3 regions of the Lysinibacillus sp. FSL H8-0500 genome follow, and region 2 is predicted to be linked to each of the others. Evidence: riboswitches for the same ligand, from Rfam matches in the RefSeq annotation. Region 2 holds a riboswitch; each other region holds the start of a gene.
What was found. Region 2 has a riboswitch for cobalamin ahead of MHB44_RS11175 (hypothetical protein). Riboswitches for the same ligand answer to the same signal wherever they lie in the genome.

Region 1 (3,260 bases), 420 kb from region 2:
TTATAAGAGCTTGCTTTCTGCCAATAGACAGCCTCGCCACCACGTGACTGCATCGCATTGTTAAGCGCTCGACTCCGCTGAAACATCTCCACAAATAATGCTGCTATCAGCATGGATAGTGAACGTAGCCATTGGATAGGTGAATAATAGCCGAGACGTGCTTGCTGGGCGAGGTAAATTTTTTGCATACTAGCTAAAAAAAGAAAAATAAAACGATAGGTTAGCTCTACTAATTCAACTAATAACACTGGAAATCGCCATTGTCGTAAAACATAGCAAATTCCTTGAACTGAGGTTGTTAGGATTAAAAAATATAAGCAACTGATACTACCAAGCACAATAAAAAATAATTGCTGTGCTGCTGTCATACTGGCCTGCCCAATAAAAATCGTCCAATTGCTAAAGGTGAAAGACCAAATGTGAGGAGGTAGCACATGTGTAGATGGTGCAATTGAGATTAAAATGGATACAAGACTAGTGAATAAAAAAAAGGCTGGTAATAGCAATAGTTTTACATAATAGCTTAATGGGATTTTTGCGCCGAAAATGATAAAAGCACTCATTACAAAAAATGTAATGAGTGAAAGCTGTTCATCTCTTAAAATTAGGGATAATAACAATAGTCCTAAGGAAAAGATCATTTTTTCTAGTGGATGAACGTGCGCTAGTTTATTAAGGTAAGCATACTTATCGATTAATAGCATCGTATTTAGCCTTCTTTATGCTTGCCGCGCATATAGCCGATAAAGTAGCCAATAAAGCCTGCGCCAATCGCAGCCTGTAGTACAAATAGTAAGCTTTCAATTTCACCACTAGGCGGCTCCCATAAACTTTCAAACCATGGTTCATAATCCTTATTAATTTCGCCAATGGCTGCTTCGGCCTCACCATCAGCACCACCGAACTCTGCACCCTTTTGAATAAACAGGGGGATAATGGCTAACAGGACAACAATGGCTAATAGTAATAAAGTACGTTTCATCTTAGTGTGCCTCCTTTGCTGAGAAAACACGTAATGCCTTTAATTCGCTAATATTATATTTTTTCAAGAAGTTCATCACAATTACTGTTAAAATCCCCTCACTAATGGCTAATGGAATTTGTGTTAAAGCAAAAATACCTGCGAATTTTGTGAAGGATGCGGCGAAGCCACCCACCTCAGAAGGGAAGGCAAGTGCTAGCTGTACAGAAGTCACAACATATGTGCCTAAGTCGCCAAGCATGGCAGCGAAGAACACAGCTAATGAAAACGACAAACCTATTTTTTGTGCCCCTTTAAAGACAAAATACACGATAAAAGGACCTACGATCGCCATTGAAAAGGCATTTGCTCCTAACGTTGTAAGGCCCCCATGTGCTAAAAGTAAGGATTGGAATAATAAAACAACCGTTCCAATTACACTCATTGCCAATGGACCAAATAACACTGTACCAAGCCCAACACCTGTAGGATGCGAGCAGCTCCCTGTAACAGACGGGATTTTTAAGGCAGATAGGACAAATGCAAAGGCTCCTGAAAGACCTAATATCATTTTTGTTTCAGGGTTTGCTTCGACTGTTTTTCGAATGGAGCGCAATCCTAGTACAATAAAGGGAATAGAGATAACCCACCAAAAAATCGCCCATTCAATTGGTAAAAAACCTTCCATGATATGCATGGCAAAAGCTTGTTTTGGCACCATTAAATATGCCACTAAAAAATAACTAAATTTCCACCAAGAAAGCTTCAATATTTTTCCTCCTCATTCTGAATAAATTGTAAAAATATTACGTGCGGAGAAATTCTTCTTTGCGTATTTAGACTTTCGCATGAGTCCATAAGCATCCTGTTGCTCGCTAAACAGGCTATTTGGCCACGTCCATACAAAAAGCACTTCTCCGCTACAGGAAAAGTGCATACTAAGAGAGCAAAAACATGCGTATCTGCTAAGTTGCACACCTATCCTCGTAGGCTGAAACGGTCACGTATTTTTCGGCAGGTCTCCTGGCTCTAGTTCACTATTTTATAGGCCTTCCCATCCGTTGGACAGTGGCATTTTCTATAAAACTCCCTATTACAGTGGCGGGACCGCGTCGGACTTACACCGACTTCCCTTTTAAGTAAAATAACAAGCATTTTACACCGAAAAAAATATAGAATTGTGAGATTTCACGACAAATTGTAACATGCATTTCCATAAATATGCTATACTTTTTATAAAATTTTTTTGAATTGGGCGTCAATGTCGAAAATTCTGATAACCAAAACTGATAAATTTATCACAAATTGTTAAAGAAATATTGAAATTTTAAAATAATAAGCTATGATAGAGACAGTTTTCTATTCATGGATAACGATAATAATTTCATATAAAAACATCAATAAGTGCTCAAATTTTCGAGATAATAGGGAAATTGGTGAAAATCCAATACAGCCCCCGCTACTGTAATAGCTGATGAAATCACAAAGCCACTTGTGCAAACTGGGAAGGCGTGAAAGTAAGATGAAGCTTAAGTCAGGAAACCTGCTTAATTGATTGTGCATGCAAACTTTTCGGAGGGAGAAGTTGGAGCAAGAGCGGGTACCAGCATTTTATTCGTTTTTATTAAGCTTCTATAAAACCTTTACTCTCAAGCGAAGAGTAAAGGTTTTTTCTTTTCCAAAAAAGCAAATGAAGGGAGCGATTAGATGACAACATGGAATTTAGAGGGGATGCAAACACATCTCTTTATTTGCAACGGCAGTAGCTGTATGAAAAAGGATGCGGAGGATATTACACAAGCCATTCGAGATGAAATACAGCGGCAGGCACTTGATCAAGAAATACATACGACAAGAACACGCTGTAATGGACGGTGTAAGGATGCTTGCGTTGTCATTGCCTATCCGCAGGGCAATTGGTATCGTGTGCCATCAACAGAGCATGCGAGAGCACTTGTACAAGACTTACATCATGAATCTTTACACAAGGAGCATGTCTTTACATTGCGTGAAGGTACATTACAGCGTACAGCACAAACAACGGCTATTAAAGGGATCGAAAAGGTGAAAGAGAGGTAGCAAAATGGCACAAAAAGGGAAAATTTTCGTAGTGGGCTTTGGACCTGGAGATTTTAAGCATATTACGACACGTGCTGTAGAGGCATTGCAACAAAGTGATATGATTATTGGCTACAAAACCTATGTAGAGCTTATTCAAGATTTAGTCAATGCCAAATCAATTGTTAGTACGGGTATGACAGAGGAGGTTTCACGTGCACAGGAAGCCGTGCGTCAAGCA
Region 2 (3,260 bases):
AGTTCTGATCCTTTATCAGCATCAATTTTCCCCTCTTGAATCATGGTTAACACTTTTGTAATTTCCTCTTTCATGGTCTGTTCCTCCCTATTCGTCTTTTAAGAGCTTTATAGCTTCATCCGTTGTGATTTCGCCATTTTCTAGCATGCTTACAATTTTTTTCTCGTCTACTTCATTTTTCTTCTTTTGGGCATAGCCAAGGGATGAAATAATGTCGTTGAGCTTGCCCCGAACTGTTGGATACGAAACCCCCAGTTCCTTTTCAACCTCTTTTATGTTTCCTCGACAGGTTAAAAATACTTCCACAAATTGAAGCTGATCGTTTGATAATGATGCGAGCTTAGATAATTCAAATTCATTTTCAATCGTCGTGTGACAATGAGAACACTGTAACTTCGTAATTTTCAAAGTTTTACTGCAGACAGGGCAATTTGTGATTACTTGATAAGCCATAGTGAACTCCTTCCTTTAAGTTAAGTTGATTATATAACAAAGAATTTAAAGAAGTAAATAATAAAATTAATTTTTTAAATAAAAATATAAATAAAGTTAATTTTATAATTGATATTATTAATTTATTTCTGCATTACTTTAATAATAAAGAAAACCCCATTTTGAATTTTTCAAAATGGAGTTTCTGTTTAATTTGGTCTATCCTTCTTTTTTCTTTCTCGCGGGTGTGATGGCAAAATAGCATTGTATAATTCTTGTGAGGCGGGGTGTTGATAGGCTCCATCTTTCCCAATCTCCTCCACTAGCTGACCATACTGCATCACCAGGATGCGATCTGACATAAAACGTGTCGCTTGTAAATCATGTGAAATGAATAGTTAAGCAAGCTGTAGCTCTTTTTGCAGTGATTGTAATAGCTCTATAATCGTCCTTTGTAAAACCATATCAAAGCTACTAATAGCTTCATCTAAAACAATTAATTCAAGAGCTCTAGCGATGTTCATTCGTTGTTGCTGTCCCCCAACTGAGCTGTGAAGGGTAGCATTGAGCCATTGCCCACTCTAACTCTACGCACTCTAATCCATCATCGTTATATTCCACTAAGGATTCATAAACCATTGCTTGGGCAGTCATTTGATTCGGTAAATATGTATGAGGATTCAATGGACCGACATCTAATGGCCAGCCAATCGTTATCATTTTTTCATCTGTTTGGTTTGCTGAGGTCTTTTCCTTTTCTTCATCCTTGCTTGTACAGGCAGCAAGTAAACTGAACGTCAACACAAGTAGTAAAGGAAGTAAATACTTTGTCAATCTCATTTTCTGTCTCCTATCTTTATTCGTAGTACTGTTAAAGAAGAGAGGACATAAAAAAACCTTATTCTAAAAAAGAATAAGGACAGAAAAACTCACGATAAGCAAGTCTCCATCCATCTCCCTATCTTTCGTAGATCATCAATGAATCTTCTTACAAGCAGGCATTCTGGCTCATGAATCATCATTTTGCTTCACCTTGCCAAGTACTCACTCAGTGGCATTTGAAACAAAACTCCTCATTTACAGCTGCGGGACAGCATGGGGTTTTCACCCATTTTCCTTTTAATTGAATGAAAGACGATTTCACTCAAACTTATAATGATTGCTATGAAATTAGTAATTAACGTAACATGCTCACTTGTTCACGTCAATTTTATTTTCTGAATATAATAAATAACATAAAAAGACTAGGGATTTACCCTAGTCTTCGTTATAGGAGAGTAGATGTAGTAGTTTTAAAAAATCATTTCGTTATCTTCATGTAGATTGCTGTACGGCTTGACGCAATGTTTTAGCAGCAGCAACCATGTTCGCTAAAGCTGCAACGGTTTCTGTTTCTTTTCTCGTTTTTAAGCCGCAATCTGGATTTACCCAAAATTGATGACGATCTAGTACCTGTAAACTATCTTTCATAATCGCGAGCATTTCTTCCTCGCTTGGTACACGAGGGCTATGAATATCATAGACACCTAAGCCAATTCCTTTTTTATAGGGCTGCACTTGTAGTGAGGTAATGAGTTCCCCATGGCTTCGCGATGTTTCAATGGAAATCACATCTGCATCTAATGCACTAATCGGTTCGATGAAATCATTAAACTCGCAGTAGCACATATGTGTATGGATTTGTGTTTCATCTTTGACACTGGATGTCGCAAGCTTGAAGGAATTGACAGCCCAATCCAAGTAAGCGCCCCATTCTTCCTTTCGAAGCGGTAAACCTTCTCTTAACGCTGGCTCGTCCACTTGAATAATCGATATACCTGCGTTTTCTAGTGCTTCCACCTCTTTGCGAAGTGCTAATGCAATTTGATAAGCAACATCTTTACGGGACAAATCATCGCGCACAAAGGACCAATTTAATATCGTTACTGGCCCTGTCAGCATGCCTTTTACAAATCGCTTTGTTAGGCTTTGAGTATAGGCTGATTCCTTTACAGTAATTGGTGAAGCCCACGCAACATCTCCATAGATGATCGGAGGCTTTACACAGCGTGATCCATATGACACGACCCATGCTTTCTCTGTAAAGGCAAAGCCAGTCAGCTTTTCACCGAAATATTCGACCATGTCTGTGCGCTCAAATTCACCATGAACAAGTACATCGATATCTAGTTCCTCTTGTATTGTTACCCAGCGTTTTGTTTCCTGCTCTATAAATGCTTCATAGTCATCATTCGATAATTGTTTCTTTCGCCAAGCATTACGATTTCTTTTCACCTCATCAGATTGTGGAAAGCTACCGATTGTCGTTGTTGGGAACAGCGGTAATGCTAAGGCTTGTTGTTGAATCGCTTGGCGCTGCGTAAAATCACTGTGTCGTTCAAAATCTTGCGTTGTCACAGTTTGAACAGCTTGCTGTATCAACTTGTTTTGGCGGATTGGATGATTTTTTAGACCTTCAATCGCCTTCATACTTTCTGAAAAATTATGTTGTAAGGTACCATCTTTATCTCGTCTACATTTAGTTAGCCCTGTAATTTCAACGATTTTTTCATCCGCGAAGGCTAGCGCCTGCTTTAAAACAGGCTCAAGTTTATTTTCAAGAGAGGTTGTGATAGGTACATGCTGTAGGTTACTGGATGGTTGAATCCATAGTTCTGCCGCATGACTTAGCTGTTCAATGGCTTGAATCGTTGCGTTGACCTCTGCAAGGTTTGAACGCCAAATATCACGGCCATTTACAACCCCAATTGCCAATACTTTATCCTGCGGGAAACCAAATTGACGAAGTGACGCCATATTTCCTTTATAGCCATGAACAAAGTCTAGGC
Region 3 (3,260 bases), 1.9 Mb from region 2:
GGATATGATATAAGCAGTTGTATCATATGCTCCAACAATTGTCGCTTCAGCACCTTTCATACCCTCCATATGCCCATCTGTAAGAATAGCTGTACTACCTACTGGAAACTTTGGATTTTCAGCATTTTTCAACGTAACTGGCACTTCTCCTGAATTTGAATGGTTCATCGTAGAATGGTCTATATCTGTTTGTTGTGCTGTTTCATTATTATCATTTGAAATTGATGTAGGCTTTGTTTTATCCTCTGTACAAGCTGATAAACTTAGCAAAGCTATTACTGATAGTAGCCCAATAGACCATCTTCTTTTAACTGTCATATCATGTCCTCCTTACCTATTTGCCCTTACTGTAGCAAATAAATATGCAGAAATGATGAACAGGAACTTTCAATCGAAGGTCATTATAAAAAGCCCTTCTTTAGTCTGTCACTAAAGAAGGGATGAAGTTATTTTATTGGAATGATTTTTAATGTTTTTTGTAATCGGTGAGCGAAGATACCTGCAAAGATAGATAAAATAATATCCTTTGGTAGTGGAGGAACCATCCACAGCCACGCTAATTTATAAGTAAAGCCTTCTGGTGCACTTGCCCAAACTTTATACGCAAAATACATCCAATTTGTTCCAAATAAATAATTGATAACAAATGCTACTAATGCAGCCACTATGTACCTTACCTTTGTGCCGCTACGTTCTACAATAAGACCAGCAATAAATGCCACTAAAATATATGACACAATAAATCCAAAAGTAGGGCTTAAAATTTTACTGAAGCCTCCACTAAAGAGAGCAAAGACAGGTGCTCCTGCTAAACCGATACACATATAAACGGTACAAGCAAGCGCCCCTTTTCGACTGCCAAGAATAAGTCCTGCTAAAATAGCAAAAAAAGTTTGTAGTGTGATTGGGACACCACCCACTACTAAAAATGGTACGAAGGAAGTAATATTAGCACCTATCATCATTAGTGTAGAGAATAAGCCAATATAAGCGATATCTACGGTTCTTAATTTATGATGCGTGTGTTCTGTAACTGTTGCCATGCTTTCACCTCTAGTTTTTATAAAGTTATTAATGATAGTGTAAATAACTAGTGTATTTGTGTCAACCTAAAATTATATTTAGTTAACAAAAGTGTTGGCTGTGAAATAGTAGCTCCTTATAGACTAACCAGCTATAAAACTGTATGATAGAATCGTGATCATTTTATAATATTCGCTACTATTGGTGTGACATCTTTTTTATGTCACTTAAAAGGGAAGTCGGTGAAAGACCGACGCTGTCCCGCAACTGTAACGAGGAGTCCTATGCTATTTCATGCCACTATTGAAGAATGGGAAGGCTGTCATAAGGATGTAGAATCGAAGCCAGGAGACCTGCCAATTAGTAAGACCTGTAATGCCCACGAGGATGCAAGCAATTACGGACAATAGCTGGTTATTTTCTGACTTTGTTTAATCGAGGGTATTTCTATGCATATTTTTGTATAGAATACCTTTTTTATTTTGATACAACTTTATCGGTGTTGAGATAAATAGTTAGCGACTATTACAGGTTTAACTACGTGTGATTAATTGCTTCATCCATCAAATTTGTAGGAGTTTAAACGGATGAATAAAAAATTTATATTTTTTTCATTAATACTTTTTCTAGTATTGATTATTTCAATGACATTTGCTGTAATGGTCGGGTCTGTATCTGTAACACCATTATATGTTTGGAAGGTTATTCTTTCAAAGCTCCCTTTTATCCAAAGCTTTATAGAGCCTGATTGGAGTCGCTCACAGGAAATTATTATTTGGCAAATACGAGTACCGCGTGTCATACTAGCGGCTATTGTTGGAGCAGGCTTAGCCATTGCGGGAGCTGCTATTCAAGCGCTTGTGCGAAATTCTATTGCTGATCCTTATATTTTGGGCATTTCTTCAGGCGCAGCGGTGGGGGCAACCTCTGTTATTATTTTAGGTGCTTTTTCATTTTTAGGTATATACGCTCTTTCTGTATCTGCATTTTTAGGGTCGTTGCTTGCCATCGTGCTTGTATTTTTCTTATCACGTGTTGGTGGACGAGTCTCTATTTTCCGTCTGTTGCTGGCAGGAATGGCTGTGTCCTTTATTTTAACAGCCGTTTCGAATTTTATTTTAATGATGGCTAAGCAGGAGGGAGCTTTAAAGGCCGTAATGTTTTGGATGCTCGGTAGTCTAGCAGGAGCTAAATGGACGAATATTATTGTTCCTGCTATTGTACTTTTCGTTGTACTTATACTGCTTTGGCTCCATTACCGAAACTTAAATCTACTATTATTAGGTGAAGAGGCAGCCGTAACATTAGGGGTGAACCTTCAGCAATTTCGTATACAGCTAGTCTTACTTGTCTCGCTGTTAACAGGTGTGCTTGTGGCTGTTAGCGGCTCTATTGGATTTGTAGGATTAATTATTCCGCATATTGTACGATTAATTGTTGGGTCTAATTATAAATACGTTATCCCGATTAGTGCCTTATTAGGAGGAATCTTCTTAGTTTGGGCAGATGCAGTGGCTCGAATTATTATTGCTCCTCAGGAAATGCCAATTGGTATTATTACAGCTTTTTGTGGCGGACCATTCTTTATTTGGCTACTCCGTCGAAATAACTATTCTTTCGGTGAAGGAGATTAATAGACATGACATTGGAAGCAAAGCAAGTATCATTCTCCATTAACGATCAGCGCATATTGCATGAAGTCAGTATTCATATAAAGGAAAAGCAATTTGTTGGGTTAATTGGCCCTAACGGTAGTGGTAAATCAACCTTACTGAAAAATATGTATCGTTTATTAAAGCCTGAAAAGGGTATGATTTTATTAAATGAGCAGGATGTTTTAAGGCAATCTAGTAAAGCGATTGCTAAAAACCTAGCTGTTGTAAGTCAAGAAACACCTGTGTTATTTGACTTTACTGTGCATGATTTAGTCAGTATGGGGAGAACGCCACATAAAAAGCTATTAGAGCTTGATCAGGAGCAAGATTTCCAAATTGTTAAAGATGCTCTTAGACAAACGGGTATATCTCATTTAGAGAAACGAAGCTTTAGCTCTCTTTCAGGAGGCGAGAAAAAGCGCGTAATGGTTGCACGAGCACTCGCTCAACAAGCACAGGTTCTAATATTAGATGAGCCGACGAACCATTTAGATGTTCAACATCAACTTCAACTTATGGATTTAATTCAAACCTTACATTTAACCGTAGTAGCAGCTTTACATGACTTAAATATCGCGGCCA

Region 1: it holds a riboswitch for cobalamin, as region 2 does, so the genes downstream of both, MHB44_RS13250 (energy-coupling factor ABC transporter permease) here and MHB44_RS11175 (hypothetical protein) in region 2, are expected to answer to the same signal.
Region 3: it holds a riboswitch for cobalamin, as region 2 does, so the genes downstream of both, MHB44_RS20280 (iron chelate uptake ABC transporter family permease subunit) here and MHB44_RS11175 (hypothetical protein) in region 2, are expected to answer to the same signal.

The regions. Positions count from the first base shown of each region.
Region 1 covers NZ_CP150292.1:2,760,706-2,763,965, reverse strand. The annotation lists gene cbiQ (cobalt ECF transporter T component CbiQ) at 1-704, opposite strand, end outside; gene MHB44_RS13255 (energy-coupling factor ABC transporter substrate-binding protein) at 710-982, opposite strand; gene MHB44_RS13250 (energy-coupling factor ABC transporter permease) at 984-1,730, opposite strand; cobalamin riboswitch at 1,957-2,142, opposite strand; cobalamin riboswitch at 2,347-2,527, shown strand; gene MHB44_RS13245 ((2Fe-2S) ferredoxin domain-containing protein) at 2,669-3,040, shown strand; gene cobJ (precorrin-3B C(17)-methyltransferase) at 3,045-3,260, shown strand, end outside.
Region 2 covers NZ_CP150292.1:2,340,713-2,343,972, forward strand. The annotation lists gene MHB44_RS11155 (hypothetical protein) at 1-74, opposite strand, end outside; gene MHB44_RS11160 (DUF2089 domain-containing protein) at 88-453, opposite strand; gene MHB44_RS11165 (hypothetical protein) at 642-794, opposite strand; gene MHB44_RS11170 (hypothetical protein) at 831-956, opposite strand; gene MHB44_RS11175 (hypothetical protein) at 943-1,272, opposite strand; cobalamin riboswitch at 1,408-1,601, opposite strand; gene metE (5-methyltetrahydropteroyltriglutamate--homocysteine S-methyltransferase) at 1,747-3,260, opposite strand, start outside.
Region 3 covers NZ_CP150292.1:4,238,295-4,241,554, reverse strand. The annotation lists gene MHB44_RS20290 (YdhK family protein) at 1-318, opposite strand, end outside; gene MHB44_RS20285 (biotin transporter BioY) at 447-1,043, opposite strand; cobalamin riboswitch at 1,209-1,399, shown strand; gene MHB44_RS20280 (iron chelate uptake ABC transporter family permease subunit) at 1,611-2,657, shown strand; gene MHB44_RS20275 (ABC transporter ATP-binding protein) at 2,663-3,260, shown strand, end outside.